2 regions of the Nonomuraea sp. NPDC003754 genome follow, and region 1 is predicted to be linked to the other one. Evidence: riboswitches for the same ligand, from Rfam matches in the RefSeq annotation. Region 1 holds a riboswitch; the other holds the start of a gene.
What was found. A riboswitch is a leader RNA that binds a small molecule or an ion and turns the genes downstream of it on or off. The one in region 1 is predicted to bind cobalamin.
Positions count from the first base shown of each region.

Region 2: linked by a shared signal. The riboswitch ahead of bluB (5,6-dimethylbenzimidazole synthase) and the one ahead of cobN (cobaltochelatase subunit CobN) in region 1 are both predicted to bind cobalamin.

Region 1 covers NZ_JBSGJX010000001.1:381,391-389,162, forward strand. The annotation lists gene cobM (precorrin-4 C(11)-methyltransferase) at 1-345, shown strand, start outside; gene ACWEVS_RS01735 (cobalt-precorrin-5B (C(1))-methyltransferase) at 336-1,403, opposite strand; gene ACWEVS_RS01740 (cobalt-precorrin-6A reductase) at 1,499-2,239, shown strand; gene ACWEVS_RS01745 (precorrin-2 C(20)-methyltransferase) at 2,212-3,675, opposite strand; gene ACWEVS_RS01750 (precorrin-8X methylmutase) at 3,681-4,301, opposite strand; gene ACWEVS_RS01755 (precorrin-3B synthase) at 4,298-5,911, opposite strand; cobalamin riboswitch at 5,923-6,110, shown strand; gene cobN (cobaltochelatase subunit CobN) at 6,146-7,772, shown strand, end outside.
Region 2 covers NZ_JBSGJX010000020.1:3,530-11,301, reverse strand. The annotation lists gene ACWEVS_RS24290 (Dyp-type peroxidase) at 1-89, opposite strand, end outside; gene ACWEVS_RS24285 (copper chaperone PCu(A)C) at 82-633, opposite strand; gene ACWEVS_RS24280 (MFS transporter) at 766-1,314, opposite strand; gene ACWEVS_RS24275 (hypothetical protein) at 1,494-1,937, shown strand; cobalamin riboswitch at 2,108-2,302, shown strand; gene bluB (5,6-dimethylbenzimidazole synthase) at 2,333-2,965, shown strand; gene ACWEVS_RS24265 (hypothetical protein) at 3,045-5,810, opposite strand; gene ACWEVS_RS24260 (SWIM zinc finger family protein) at 5,807-7,147, opposite strand; gene ACWEVS_RS24255 (MFS transporter) at 7,278-7,772, opposite strand, start outside.

The sequences.
Region 1 (7,772 bases):
CTCACCAGGACCTCGGCGCGGGCGACGCCCATGCCGGAGGGCGAGGATCTGGCCACGCTGTCGGCGAGCAGGGCCACCATGGTGCTGCACCTGGCCGTGCAGCGGATCGCGCAGGTCGCGGCGGAGCTGACGCCCGCCTACGGCGCCGACTGCCCCGTGGCGGTCGTCGCCCGGGCGAGCCGCGACGACGAGCTGATCCTCAAGGGCACCCTCGCCGACATCGCCGACCAGGTGCGGGCCGCGGGCGTGGTCAGGACCGCGGTGATCGTCGTGGGCAGGGTGCTGGCGGCCACCCAGTTCCCCGACAGCCACCTGTACTCGGCCGCGCGCTGCCGTCAGCCGTGACGGCCCACGATCACGCCCGCCCGGTCGATCACCACGACGTCCACCTCGACGGGCGCGCCGCGCAGCACCCCGGCCGCGGTGGCGTGCGCCCGCTCGGCCACCAGGTCGCCGAGCGGCACCCCCTCCTCCTGGGCCATGCGGAGGGCGTGCAGCGCGGTGTTGGCGCCGCGGATCCGCTCCGCCAGCCCGGTGCCCTCCCCCGCCAGCCTCGCCAGCAGGTCGAGGTTGACCTGGGAGCGGCCCGAGTGCAGGTCCAGGTGGCCGTCGGCGAGCTTGGACAGCTTGCCGACACCGCCCGCGATCGTCAGCCGCGGCACCGGGTGCCGGCGCAGGTACTTCAGGACGGCCCCGGCGAAGTCGCCCATGTCGAGCAGGGCGTCCTCGGGCAGGCCGTACAGTTCGGCGGCCACGCGCTCGGAGGTGCTGCCCGTGCACCCGGCCACGTGCGTACGGCCCGCCGCGATGGCCACGTCCACGCCCCTGCGGATGCTGTCGATCCACGCCGAGCACGAGTAGGGCACGACGACGCCGGTCGTGCCGAGGATCGACAGGCCGCCGAGGATGCCGAGCCGGGGATTCCAGGTCCGCCGGGCCAGTTCCTCCCCGTGCTCGACGGAGATCTCCACGATGACGTCGCCGCTGCCGCCGACGGCCGCGATGTGCTCGGTCATCATCCGGCGCGGGACCGGGTTGATGGCCGGCTCGCCCACCTCGAGCGGCAGGCCGGGCTTGGTGACCGTGCCGACGCCCGGGCCCGCCCTGAAGGTGACGCCGGTGCCGGGGGCGGCGTGCCGTACCGTCGAGGTGATCAGCGCGCCGTGCGTCACGTCGGGATCGTCGCCGGCGTCCTTGACCACGGAGGCGGCGGCGAAGCCGGCGCCCAGCGACTCCCTGGCCAGGGCGAACGCGGGCCGCTGGCCCTTGGGCAGGGTGATGGTGACCGGGTCGGGGAAGTCGCCGGTCAGCAGCGCGGTGTAGGCGGCCGCGGTGGCCGCGGTCGCGCACGCGCCGGTGGTCCAGCCGTGGCGCAGCCCTGTGCTCGGGGACGCGGTGCTCATGTGTCGAAGACGCTCATGTCGAGGATGCTCATGTCGAGGACGCTCATGTCGAGGACGCTCACGTCGAGGACGCTCATGTCGAGGATGGAGGGGACGTGCGGCGGATCCTGATCCTGGGTGGCACGGCCGAGGCGCGCGCCCTGGCGGCCGCCCTCGACGGCGCCGTCCACGTCGTGTCGTCGCTGGCCGGGCGGGTGCGCGACCCCAGGCTGCCGGTGGGCGAGGTGCATGTCGGCGGGTTCGGCGGCGCGGCGGGGCTGGCCGCCTGGGTCGCCGCCAACCGGATCGACGCCGTGGTGGACGCCACGCACCCGTTCGCGCGGCGGATGACCGCCGGGGCCGTCGAGGCGTGCCGTACCGCGGGAGTGCCGCTGCTGGTGCTGCGGCGCCCCGGCTGGCCGCCCCGGCCCGGCTGGGTGCTCGTCGACTCGCTGGAGGAGGCCGCGCGGACGCTGCCCTCGCTGGGCCGCCGCGTGTTCCTGACGACCGGGCGCAGGAGCCTGCCGGTGTTCGCCGGTCTGTCCGGTATGTGGTTCCTGGCCAGATCGGTCGACCCGCCCGAGCCGCCGGTCCCCGCCAACGTCCACGTGGTGCTGGCGCGCGGCCCCTACACCGTCGAAGGGGAGCGGGCGCTCATCCGCGAGCACCGGCTCGACGTGCTGGTCACCAAGGACAGCGGCGGCGAGATGACCACCGCCAAGCTGACGGCCGCCGCCGAGCTCGGACTGCCCGTGGTGGTCGTGCGACGGCCGCCGCTGCCCGAGGACGCGGTGCTCGTGGAGACCGTGGCGGCGGCCGTGGCGTGGGTTCATGCCGGGTATCGCCTCGGGGTGTAGACGACGCCGTCGCCGGTGACGCGGGTGGTCGAGGAGCCGACGATCAGCAGGCAGCGCATGTCGACCTGCGCCGGGTCGAGCCCGGCCAGCGTGGTCACGATGATCGTCTCCTGCGGCCCCCCGACGTCGCGGCCGATCACCACGGGCGTGGCCGGGTCGCGATGCTCCATGATCAGGTCGCGGGCGGCGTCCACCTGCCAGGTACGGCTGCGCGAGGCCGGGTTGTAGATCGCCAGCACCAGGTCGGCCGCGGCGGCGGCACGCAGCCGCCCGGCCACGATGTCCCACGGCTTGAGCAGGTCCGACAGGGAGATCACGCAATAGTCGTGCCCCAGCGGCGCCCCCGCCCTGGCGGCCACGGCGTGCGCGGCCGTCAGGCCCGGCACGATCCGCACCGGCACGTCGGGGAAGCCCTCGGCCGCCTCCAGCACCGCGCTGGCCATCGCGAACACGCCGGGATCGCCGGACGAGACGACCGCCACCCTGCGGCCCTGGCGGGCCAGCTCCAGCGCGTGCGCGGCCCGCTCGGCCTCCACCCTGTTGTCGGTGCGGTGCCTGACCTGGCCCGCCCGCTGCGGCACCCGGTCCACGTACGGGCCGTACCCCACCAGGTCGGTCGCCTCCGCCAGCACCTGCCGCGCCTCCGGCGTGAGCCACTGCGCTCCCGCGGGCCCGAGCCCCACCACCGCGACGCCCGGCCTCAGCTCCTCGTCGGCCCGCCCGCCGCCGCTGGGCAGCATCGCCAGCGAGAAGTACGGCACGCTCGCCGGGTCCACGTCCTTGAGCGGCTCGATCCGCTGGCTCGCCGTCGTCGCCCGCTCGACGTACCACGCCTCGTCCAGCCGGCCCGCCTCCGCCAGCGCGTCACGGACCTTCTCGAAGGTCCTGCCGAGCTTGAGCACGGCCACCGAGTCGGCGCTCTTCAGCTTCTCGGTGATGACGTCGGCCGGGAGCGTGCCGGGCAGCACGGTCAGCGTCTCCTCGTGCTCCACCAGCGGGCGTCCCAGCACCGCCGCCGCCCCCGCCACCGAGGTGACGCCCGGCACGACCTCGGTCTCGTAGCGGTGGGCGAGCCGCTTGTGCATGTGCATGTAGGAGCCGTAGAAGAGCGGGTCGCCCTCGCACAGCACCACGACGACCCTGCCCGCGTCCAGATGGGCGGCCAGCCGCTGCGCGCACTCGGCGTAGAAGTCCTCCAGCGCGCCCTGGTAGCCGCCGGGGTGGTCGGTGGTCTCCGTGGTCAGCGGGTACTTCAGCAGCTCTTCGACCTGCCCCTCCCGCATGTACGGCAGCGCGATCGACCGCGCGATGCTCCTGCCGTGCCTGGCGCTGTGGTAGGCGATCACGTCCGCCTCGCCGATCAGCCTGGCCGCCTTGACCGTCACCAGCTCGGGATCCCCGGGCCCCAGCCCCACCCCGAACAGCCGTCCCGCCACGTCGCTCACTCCTGTTCGGAGGCGATCGCGTTGACCGCCGCTGCCGCCATCGCACTGCCGCCCCTGCGGCCGTGCACCACCAGGTACTCCAGGTCGCCGCTCGCCAGCGCCTGCTTCGACTCGGCCGCCCCGATGAAGCCCACGGGGATGCCGAGCACCGCCGCGGGGCGTCCCGCGCCCTCCTCGACCAGCTCCAGGAGCCTGAACAGGGCGGTGGGCGCGTTGCCCACGGCGACGACCGCGCCGTCCAGCCGGTCGCGCCACAGCTCCAGGGCGGCGGCGCTGCGGGTCGTGCCCATCCGCTCGGCCAGCCCCGGCACGCCCGGGTCGCCGAGGGTGCAGATCACCTCGTTGTCCCTGGGCAGGCGCGCCCTGGTCACCCCGGAGGCGACCATCATGGCGTCGCACAGGATCGGCGCGCCCCCGCGCAGGGCCGCCCGCGCCGCGGCGACCACGCCCGGCGAGTAGGCGAGATCGGCGACCAGGTCGGTCATGCCGCAGGCGTGGATCATGCGGACGGCCACCTGGGCCACGTCCTGCGGCAACCCGGCCAGGTCGCTCTCCGCGCGGATGGTGGCGAACGAGCGCCGGTAGATCTCCGCGCCGTCGCGGATGTAGTCGGTCATATCTCCTCTTCTTCGGTACGGCCCGCGACACGGTAGCCGGTCGGGGTGGCGACGACGTCGACCACCTCCCCCGCCGGACGGCCGCACCGCCGTTCGCACCCGGCCCAGTGGACCGGGCGGGCCGGTGGTTCGTGACCGGGCCGTTCCGCCCAGCGTCTGGCGTCGAGCTGGACGTCGGCCAGGGATTTCGCACACCCCGGGCGGCCCGTGCAGGCCGACAGGCCCGCCCACGGCGTCCCTGGGACGGCGACCAGCCCGGCGGCGGTGAGCCGGTCCGCGATCGGCTGGACGGCGTCGGCGGGCAGGTCGGGCAGGACGACGGTGCGCCACGGCGTGACGCGGATCTCGGCGGCGCAGGCGGCGAGCGCCGCGGCCTGACCGGCGGACAGGCGGCCGAGCGGGACCACCACCTCGAGCGCGACCCTGCCGTCACGCTGCGGGCGGGTCCCCGCGTCGCGCACCCCGGCACCGCGCGCGGCCGTCTCGACATCCGGGGCCACCATCTCCAGGCCGTCCCCCTGCCGGGCCTGGGCAGGAGCCTGGTCGTCCCCCTGCCGGGCCTGCGCGGGGGTCTGGTCGCACTGTGGGGCCGGGCCGGGGAACCGGGCGTCCTGCCGCGGAGTCGCCGGGCCGGGGTCCTGGGTGGTCGGTGGGTTCAGGCGGGCGGCGAGCCGGGCCGGGCCGTCCGGGAGGTCGGTGACGCGCCAGGCGGTGCCGTCGCTCAGTTCCATGAAGGCCGAGGCCGCCGCGAGCATCAGCGGAACCGCGCCGGAAACGGTCACGGGTACGGCCTGCCGTTCCCCACCGAGCAACAGCACCCCGCCGGCGGGCGAGGTGGCCAGGAAGGTCACGTCGGCGCCGCAGGACAGCACGTCACCGGTGCCGTCGTCCAGGGCGAACAGGAAGCGGCCGGAGAGCGCGGCCAGCTCGGGGGCGGCGCACAGCCGGCGGTCCAGGTCGGCGACCAGCGGCCGGACGTCCACCAGGGACGAGGGGGCGCGTCCCGCCAGCGGTGAGGCGAGGATGTTGCGGACCCGCTCGTGGGTGGCCGACGGCAGCAGCCCCGCCGCCGCCATCCGCGCCGCGAAGACCGGCACGCTCGCCGCGGCCGCGCCCGGTCCGGGACCCGCCCGAAGCCCGTCCGGCGCCACGCCCGCGGAAACCCCCGCCTGCGCCGCGCCGGCAAGCGGCGCGCCCAGCACCGCCCCTGAGGAGACCCCGTCCGACGCCACGCCCGCGGAAACCCCCGCCTGCGCCGCGCCGGCGAGCGGTGCGCCCGGCACCGCCCCTGAGGGGCCTTCGTCCGGCGCCACGCCCGCTGCCGCGACGCCGGTCGGGGCCGGGCGAGCGGGGGTCCCGGCCGGTGGAGCGGCGGGCGTGACAGGGGTGACGCGCAGGCCGCGGACCTGGAGGTTCGCCCGGGAGGTCAGCTCGATCTCGCCCGATCCCAGCTCGGCCGCGCACGCCGCCACCTCGCTCAGCTGGGCCGCCGTGAGGACGCCACCGGGGATGCGGACCCGGGCGAGGGCGCCGTCCGCGGCGGTGTGGACCTGAAGGGCCCCGGGACACGCATCAGGGCGCAGGTGTCCTGAAACGTCGGTTATGTCCACGGGGAGGATGGTAACCCGTTCAAAACCCTCTAGTCTGATCACAGACGAGGGCGACGGAGGAAGCCGGTGCGAAGCCGGCGCGGTCCCGCCACTGTGACCGGGGAGCGAACCCCACCGCAGGCCACTGTCCGGCGACGGACGGGAAGGCCGGGGTGAGCGTCGATCCGGGAGCCAGGAGACTCCCGCTCTCGTGACACCCGCGACCGGGGCGAGGACCCCGAGGGAGGAGTTCCTGTGCCCGAGAGCACGGCCGTCCTGCTGCTGTCCACCTCCGACACCGACCTGCTGAGCGCGAGGGCGAGCGGCGCGCCGTACCGCCTTGGAAACCCCGCCCGGCTGACGGTCGACGACCTGCCCGCGCTGGTCGAGGGCACGGACCTGGTCGTGGTGCGGCTCCTCGGCGGGCGCAGGGCCTGGGAGGAGGGGCTCGACCGGCTGCTCGCGGGACCGCGGCCCGTGGTGGTGCTGGGCGGCGAGCAGGCGCCCGACGCCGAGCTCATGGAGCTGTCGACGGTCAGCGGCGGCGTCTGCGCCGAGGCGCACGCCTACCTCGCCCACGGCGGCCCGGCCAACCTCGCCGAGCTGCACGCCTTCCTGTCCGACACGGTGCTGCTGACCGGCAACGGGTTCGCGGCGCCCGAACCGGCCCCGGCCTGGGGGCTGCTCGAGAGGGAGCGTTCCGCCGCCGAGGGTCCCGTCGTGGGCGTGCTCTACTACCGCGCGCACCACATGGCGGGCAACACGGCCTTCGTGCGGACGCTCTGCGACGCGATCGAGGCCGCGGGCGGCCGCGCACTGCCGGTCTTCTGCTCCTCGCTCCGCACGGCGGAGCCCGGCCTGCTCGACACGCTGCGGACCGCCGACGCGCTCGTGGTGACCGTCCTGGCCGCCGGAGGCACGCGGCCCGCGACGGCCGGAGCCGGCGGCGACGACGCGGCGTGGGACGTGGGCGCGCTCGCCGAGCTGGACGTGCCGATCCTGCAAGGGCTGTGCCTGACCACGAGCAGGCAGGCGTGGGAGGAGAACGACGACGGCCTGTCACCGCTGGACGCGGCGTCGCAGGTGGCGATCCCCGAGTTCGACGGCCGGATCATCACGGTGCCGTTCTCGTTCAAGGAGGTGGACGCGGACGGGCTGACCGTCTACGCGGCCGATCCCGAGCGCGCGGCCCGCGTCGCCGGCATCGCCGTACGGCACGCCCGGCTCAGGCACGTCCCGAACGCCGAGAAGAAGCTCGTGGTGATGCTGTCGGCCTACCCGACCAAGCACGCGCGCGTCGGCAACGCGGTCGGCCTCGACACCCCCGCGAGCACCGTGAAACTGCTGGCCAGGCTGGCCGGCGAGGGCTACGACCTGGGCGAGGGTCTGCCCGGCGTCGCCGAGGGCGACGGCGACGCGCTGATCCACGCGCTCATCGCGGCCGGCGGCCAGGACCAGGAGTGGCTGACGGAGGAGCAGCTCGCGGCCAACCCGGTGCGCGTGCCCGCCGCCACCTACACCTCCTGGTACGGCACGCTCCCCGCCGAGCTGCGCGAGGCGATGGAGCGGCACTGGGGGCCGCCGCCCGGCGAGCTGTTCGTGCACGAGGGCGACATCGTGTTCGCCGCGCTGCGGGCGGGCAACGTCGTGGTCATGGTGCAGCCGCCGCGCGGCTTCGGCGAGAACCCGATCGCGATCTACCACGATCCGGACCTGCCGCCCAGCCACCACTACCTGGCGGCCTACCGGTGGCTGTCGGCGGAGTTCGGCGCGCACGCGGTCGTGCACGTCGGCAAGCACGGCAACCTGGAGTGGCTGCCCGGCAAGTCGGCGGGCTTGTCGGCCGCGTGCGGGCCCGACGCGGCGCTGGGCGACCTGCCGC
Region 2 (7,772 bases), on a different contig from region 1:
GGGACGGAGCCGGCGACGGCGGCCACCGCCGCCACGGCCCCGCCCGCCAGCAACCGGCGGCGATTCACCGCGAGCCCGAGCTCAGCCATGGTCGCCACTCATGTCCATGCCGGGCTGGTAGTCCTCCTTGCCCCCGGCGAAGTCCTTGCCCATGGCGGTGAAGGTGAACGTGCCGCCGCCCTCGAGGACGAGCGTGAACGGAACCTCCGCGCCCGGCTTCACCTCCTCGGTGACCCCCATGAGCATGATGTGGTCGCCACCGGGCTTCAGCACGTGGGAGCTCCTGGCGGGGATGACGAAGCCGCCCTTCTTCGGCTGCATCACCATCTTCCCGCCGGACTCCACCACCTCGTGCAGCTCCACCTTCGGCGACAGGGGGCTGCTGCCCGCCACGACGGCGACGGCCGTGCCGGAGTTGTTGACGAGCGTGCCGAAGGCGGCGGTCATCCCCTTCTTCGTGGTCTTGATCCACGGGTCGGTGATGGTGAGCGCGGAAGCGGCAGCCGACTGCCCGGACGGCCCGGAGGGTGAGGCCACGGCGACCTGCTTCGGAACGGAGTCGGCCGCCTCCTGGACGCCACAGGCGGCCAAGCTGGCCACGCCGACGACAACGACGATGACGCGCGAGAACATGGAAAGCCCTTCTTCCGGCTGAGCCGGCACTGGTGTCATGGCACTGATGTCGACCCGGCGCCCGTCACGACAGGGACGCCGGGGAGCACCCCTTTCCCGGGGTGGCCCGCATCGGCCTCCTCGAACGGGAGGTCAGGCGGGAACGGTGCGCATGACGCCAGGAGGGCCGCGCCGGCCCATCTCGTGGCCGAGCAGGATGGAGCGCAGGATCGCCGGCCGCTCGGCCGGCGCGGGGACGGCCGTGCGGGCCGCCGGATCGACGAACGCCAGCACCGCGACGAGCAGCCGTACGGCCAGCCGCCGCAGCAGCGCCCACAGGGCCGCCTCGCCGTGCGACATCCACAGCGCCGTCAGCCCGATCGCCCATCCGTGCATGACCAGCATGCCGAGGCCCGGCACCAGCCAGGACTGGCCGTGCGCGTGCCCCGCGACCACCGGCTCGACGGCATGGGCGCCGGCGAACAGCACGTGCAGCACCAGCTGCGTGGCGGCCAGGGTCACGGCGATCACGGCCGCCGACCGCTCCCGCCCGGCCAGCGCCTGGGCCGGCAGGAACGACACCAGCAGCGCCACCACCACCGACGGCGCCGACACCGACCCGCCGGCGAACGCATGGGCGGCGATGCCGAGCATGACCGAGACCGCGGCGAAGGCGGCGGCTCGCAGAGCTCGAAGCGGCATCGTGGCTGACATGGCCCGGCCATCATCCCACGCTTACCCGCCGCCTCCCAAAGCGGATTCTTCGCCGCACAACCGACCTCGAGCACCACCTCCTGCGCCGAACGGGTGGACGGAGCGTGGCGCCTGACCCAGGGTGGGAGAACGGCCGCCGACCCGACCCACCGTAGGAAGAGAGGACCATGCCGCTCGCAGTCGCCACCCTCGCGCTTCTCGCCGCGACCCTCACCGCAGGCACCACCGCCCCTCCGCCCCCCATCACCGCAGGCGCGACCGCACCCCTGCCCGCCGCCACCCGTCGCCTTTCGACCGCCCCCGTGCTGGTGACCGCCGCGTCCCCGGTCACCGGCCTCTCCCCCGCGCCCGACCTGCGCGCCTGCTACGACGGCGCGTGCAGGCTCTCCCTCAGCCGGGCGGTGTCCTTCCGCGTCAGCTCGCGCTTCGGCATCACCAGGCTGGCCGTCACCTTCACCGGCGACCAGGTGAAGGTGAAGGGCACCGGTCCAGGCGTCAGCTCGCAGGCGCGACTGGGCGCGGGCACCACCGGATCGGTCAACGGCATCGGCGTCCAGGTGCTGTCCCTGTCCGCCGACCGGGTCGTCCTGCGGCTGTCCCCCCGGCGGTGACAACCGTCCAGGCACGGCAGACGTCGCGGCGCACGCGTCCGCCCCTCTCGCGCGAGGAAGCCTGGACGAGCCCGCACCGGCCGTGGTGACACGACCGCGGGCAGGGCGCCGGAGTCCCGGCCGACCTCGCCGGCCGGGCGGGTGAAGTGATCGGCTACCGTACTGCCCGGCGAACTGTTGCGAGGTGCCCCGCGTTCGCGGGGAGAATCGGGAAGCCGGTGAGAGTCCGGCACGGGCCCGCCGCGGTTACCGGGGAGCCTCCGCCCACGCGCGCGAGCGCAGTCACTGGCCCGACAGGGCTGGGAAGGCCGGCGGGCAGGCGCTGATCCGGGAGTCCGAAGACCGGCCTCGCGTTCACCGCCCCCACGGGGGCGCGAGTCAGCGGGAGCCTGCCCATGATCAGCCAGCTGTACGACGTCATCCACCGCCGCCGCGACGTGCGCGGCGAGTTCACCGGCGCGCCGGTGCCCGACGAGGTGCTGCACCGCGTGCTGTCGGCCGCGCACGCGGCGCCCAGCGTCGGCCTGTCCCAGCCGTGGGACTTCATCCTGGTGCGCGACCGCGCCGTCCGCGCCGCCTTCCACGATCACGTACGGCAGGAGCGGGACACGTTCGCGGCCACCCTCGACGGCGAGGCCGCCCGGCGGTTCGCCCGGATCAAGATCGACGGGGTGCTCGAGTCGACGCTGTCCGTCGTGATCACCTACGACCCTGACCGGGGCGGGCCCGCGGTGCTCGGCCGCCACGCCATCGCCGATGCCGGGCTCTACTCGGTGTGCCTGGCCATCCAGAACCTGTGGCTGGCCGCCACCGCCGAAGGGCTCGGCGTCGGCTGGGTGTCGTTCTACCGCGAGTCCTTCCTGCGGGACCTGCTGGGCGTCCCCGGCGTGGTGCGACCGGTCGCGTGGCTGTGCGTGGGCCCCGTCTCCCACCTGGAGGAGGTCCCTGACCTGGAACGGCACGGCTGGCGACGGCGCCGCCCGCTGGACGCCGCCGTCCACCACGACCGCTGGACCGGCGACCGGTGACCTGCGCCCGGCCGCCGGGTGGGAATGCCCGCGCGAAGCCCATCCGGGAGAACCCCTCCTACGGGCGGGCCCTCCGCGGTCAGCGGAGCCGGTCGCGCAGGCGGGCGCACTCGTAGGCGAAGCGGGTGCCGCGCCCGCTGTCCGCGTGGTCGGACACGCACGGGATCTCGCCTCGGGCGCCGGTCCACGCCGCCACGTCGGTGGCCAGCGCCACCGCCGCGGTGTGGCCGGCGGTCGGCCGCTCCCCCCGGCCCGGCAGCAGCACCGGCAGCATCCCCCTGAGGATGTCCCAGACCTGCTCGTGCGCGCCCCGGCGGGCGGCGCCGGCGAGGGAGTCCAGCACCGGAGGGATCGGGTGTCCGGCGCGGCGGATCAGGAACGCGAGCTGGCGGCCGACCGCCTCGGCGGGCAGGCTGTCCCGGGCCGCCATCCGCAGCAGCAGCGGCACCGCCTTCGGTTCGCCCTTGGCGAGGAAGTAGGCGAGCATGACCGCGATGGCGTCACCGGCCGGGCCGTCGGCGTCGGCGAGTATCGCCAGGTGCGGCGGGTGGATCCCGGGGCGGGTCCACCGGTACAGCAGGTAGGGCAGGTAGTTGACGGCGACGACCTCGCGGTGCGACGGCAGGACCGCCGCCCACCAGGCCATGGAGTTGCTGTGGTCGTCCCAGTGCCAGGACGACGGCTCGCTCAGCAGCTCGTCGACCAGGTCGTGCCCGGTCGGCTCGGCGCGGAGCACCGACACCAGCTCGACCTGCGTGGCGTCTTCGGGCGTGCGCTCCTCGAAGAGATGGCGGGTGCCGCCCTCGACGTAGGCCCACGCCACGCCGGTCTCCGGGTCGGGCGGGCCGCCCGCGGACAGCCAGGCGGCGGCCTGGACTGCTCCCCGCGAGCCCACGCGTGCGGCCCGCTCGGCGGCGGCGGGGTGGGCTCCGCGCGGCAGCCGCAGCAGCGCCTGTCCCAGGTCGGCGGCCAGCGGCTCGACACCGGCGGCGGCGCACGCCTCGAGCCGGTCCACCAGCGTCGCGGGGTCCAGGTGCCCGGTCATCAGGGTGGGCGTGGCCAGCAGGACGGGCGGCAGCGTTCCCTCCCGCAGGGCCACGTAGATCTCGCTCAGCCGGCGCAGCAGGAACAGGTGCGGCGGCGAGGCCCGCCCCGGGTCGGGCAGCCGCTGCCGCCTGCGCAGCTCCGCCGCGGGGTCGGGCTCCTGTTCGTGACCGGTCAGCGGGTGCGGCCCCGCTGTCGACATCCACCGGTCGGCGGGCTCGGCGGCGGGCACACCCGGATCGGCGCCCGGCGTGATCACCTCCCTGACCAGGGCGGCGATCCAGTCGCCGGTCTCTGTCCAGCGCTCCTTGGCGTACAGCTGAGCGGGGTCGTCCAGCTGAGCGGGGTCGTCGTCGAAGGCGCGCTTCAGCTTCGCGCGCAGGGCCGGACGGTCGCCCGCGGCCGCCACGAAGGCGGCCAGCCACCGCTCGTCCTGCGTCCATCCGCGCCGGTACCGCTGCCACGCGTCGAGCGCGGGCGCGGGGAACCGTCCGGGGCCCGGCAGGACGGGCAGCGGCGCGGGGGTGAACGGCTCCGGCGCCTCCTCGGCCGCGAGGTCGCCGCCGAACACCGCCGCCACCTGCGCGCCGAGGTCGGCGGGCAGGGCGGGGACGGCCTCGGCGATCAGCGGAGCCGCCGGGCCGAACGCGGTGGCGTGCTTGACCGCGAGGGCGGCCGCGCGCCGCCGCACCTCGTAGGAGGTGTGGGAGAACGCCGTGACGAGCGCGGGCGCCAGGTCGGCGGCGCGCCCGGGCGCCTGCCGTACCTCCTCCTCCAGCCAGGTCAGGCCGGCGCGGGCCAGCTTGGCCTCGGGACGGAAGGTCAGCGCGTCGACCGCGTCGACGACGTCGGCGGCGTCGTGGGGTCCGGTGCGGCGCAGCTGGGCCATCGCCAGCTCGGCGACCGTGCCGGGGGCGGCGGGCAGCAGCCGCAGATAGTCGCGGGCCCGCCCGGCCGACTCGTGCGGCCGCGGGTCGACCAGCTCGTGCAGGCGGACGAAGAAGCGCAGGTCGATGGCGTCGCCGCCGCGCAGGAACCGGCTCACGCAGCCGTCGAGGATCTCCTCGCGCGACACCGTGCCCGCCGCCAGGAGCTGCCCGAACAGGGCGAGCCAGCGGGTGGGTCCTGGCTTCGGCCGTTCGTCCCTGAGGGCCCGGCCGGCGCCCTCCGCGTGGAAGATCCTCGGCAGCAGCGGGCCGACCAGCGGGTCGTCGTCCACGGGAGGGGCCGACAGCCAGGCGACCACGAGCGGGTCGTGCTCGGGCGGCTCGGCGCCCGAGGCCCGCAGCGCCCCGAGGGCCAGCGGGACGACGCGGTCGCGCGGCCTGCGGATCTTCGCCGCCAGCCGTGCGGCCACATCGGCCTGGAAGGCGACGGGGCGCGCGGCCAGCGCGCGGAACACCTCGTCCAGCTCGTCCGGCTCTTCACGCCACGGGTCCGGGGCCGGCACCAGGTCACGGCGGGTCAGCCAGGCGGCCGTGGCCGCGGGGGCGGAGAGCGTGCCCGCGCCGGCGACCAGAAGCGGCGGCCCGAACGCGCTGACCGCGTCGGCCACCGCCCAGCGCACCTCCAGCCGCATCCACTCGGGGTCGTCGTCCTCGGCGGCGTCGCCCTCGGCACCCCCGCCCCGCCGGCTCTCCCTGGCCATCCGCGTCGCGGTCTCGCGCAACTCCTTGAGGAAGCCCGGCAGCCGGCGGCCCGCCTCGGCCCGCTCGGCCTCGGTCAGCGTGGTCACCAGGTCGGCGAGCGCCACGGTCTTGCGCTCGGTGACGAGGTCACGCACCTCCTGCCAGACGCTCATCGCACGGCCGCCACGTCGGCGCGGGCGGCGATCCTGGCCGCCAGCACGTGCTTGCACGGTCCGCGCGAGCCGCGGTGGTCCCACCACCACGGGCAGGTGCACGAGCCGTCGCTCACCCTCACCTCGCGCACCCCGCCGCCGGTCCGCACCCGCGCCGTGTCCCCCTCGATCCGTACGGCAGCGGCCGCCACCAGCGCCTTCGCGGCGGCCAGGCGGGGATTGAGGTTCTGCACGTGCTCCCTGTCGTAGGGCAGCTCGCGGTGGAAGTGCGCGGCGTCGGACAGGTCGTAGCCGACGCGGCCCGCCGTACCCAGCTGGGTGAGCGCGGCCCGGACCCGGGCGGTGGGCAGGCCCGCCCGGTCGGCCAGCAGGCCGATCTCCACCTCGGGCTCGAAGTTGAGCAGCATGCCGACCACGTCGGCGTCGGCCTCGGCCTCCTCGGACGACAGGTCCTCCAGCACCGCGCCCTCCCCCGAGAAACCGCGCCAGCGCTCCGGCGACAGGGCGAGGGTGTAGCGCATGCCGGGCAGTTCAAGCTCCCAGGCGCTCGACGCCGCGCCGCCGGCGCCGCCGGCCGGGCCGTACACCCGCAGGCTTCTGGCGAAGCGCAGCAGCGGCAGGAGCGTCGCCAGGCGGCCCACGCCGGACAGGCACACCGCGCCCGCGCCGGGCCGGTCGCCCATCCGCAGCTCGCGGCCCACGGGAGTGACCCACAGGTCGGCCGTGGCCCGCTTGGGCAGCGACCGCAGGAACCGCACCGCGTTCATCCCCGGCAGCTCGGCCTTCAGGTCCATGCCCGCCGCGATCACCTGCACCTCGGCGAAGCCCCTCAGCCAGCGCTCGGGCAGCGGCACCTTCTTCTCCACGACCGCGCCGTCGAGGGTCGTCACGGTCAGCTCGTCGGCGCCGACGCCGAGGTGGAGCGGGTCACGCGGGCCGACCCTGGCCAGCGCCTCGCGCAGCGGGCCGTTGACGTCGACGTTGGTGGTGCCCCGGTCGAACACCTCGCCGTCCAGGGCTCCGTCGAGCAGGTCGAGGCGGGCGTAGACGCCGCCGCAGGCGGAGAACGACTCGAACCTGAGCCGGTCGCCGCCGCACGTGACGACCGGGTCGCGGGTCCAGCCCGGACGGGGCTGGTGGTAGCGGGTGAGGGCCACGTCGGCCACGCCGAGCAGCGCCGCGGCCGCGGGCGCGGCCTGCGTCACCACCCCGCTGAAGAACCGGGGCGCGAGGGCGGGGCCGCTGAGCGCGGTGCCGCCGGACGTCGACAGTCCGAGGCGGCCGTCCACCAGAGTCGAGGGCGCGGCGTAGCTGTACGCCTGCGTCGCAGATGTCATGCGCGGGACAGTAGAGATCACTACTGACAGAATCCGGCTACCAGGCGACGCCTGGACGAGAGGATCCAGCAGACCGGGGGCGCGCACCGCGCCGGCCTGCTGGATCGACGGTCCGGCCGTCCTGAGGGGTTTACGCGGTGACTTCGCTGTCCTCCCTGGCGGGGGCCGGGGCGGGCGCCGGCGCCGTACGGCGCAGCACGGCCATCGCCAGGGCCGCGGCCGCCAGGCTGCAGGCCACGCCCACCCACGAGCCGAGCGACATCGCCGCGCCGAAGGCGTCGCGCGCGGCGGCGAGCACGGCGGGATCACCCAGCACGACCGCCTGGCCGATCGACTCGCGGGCCGCCGCGGGCGCGGAGTGCGGCATCCGGGCGGTGTAGACCCCGGCCAGCACGCTGCCGAGGACGGCGATGCTGAGCGCCATGCCCACCTGCTGGACGGTGTCGTTCAGCGCGGAGCCGGCACCGGCCCGCTCCACGGGCACCGCGCCCATCAGCGTCGTGTAGGCGGCCGGCCCCGCCAGGCCGCCACCGGCCCCCATGACCAGCATGGAGGCGAACATCGACCAGTAGCCGCCGGTCATGGCCAGGCCCGCGAAGGAGACGGCCATCACGGCCAGTCCGAC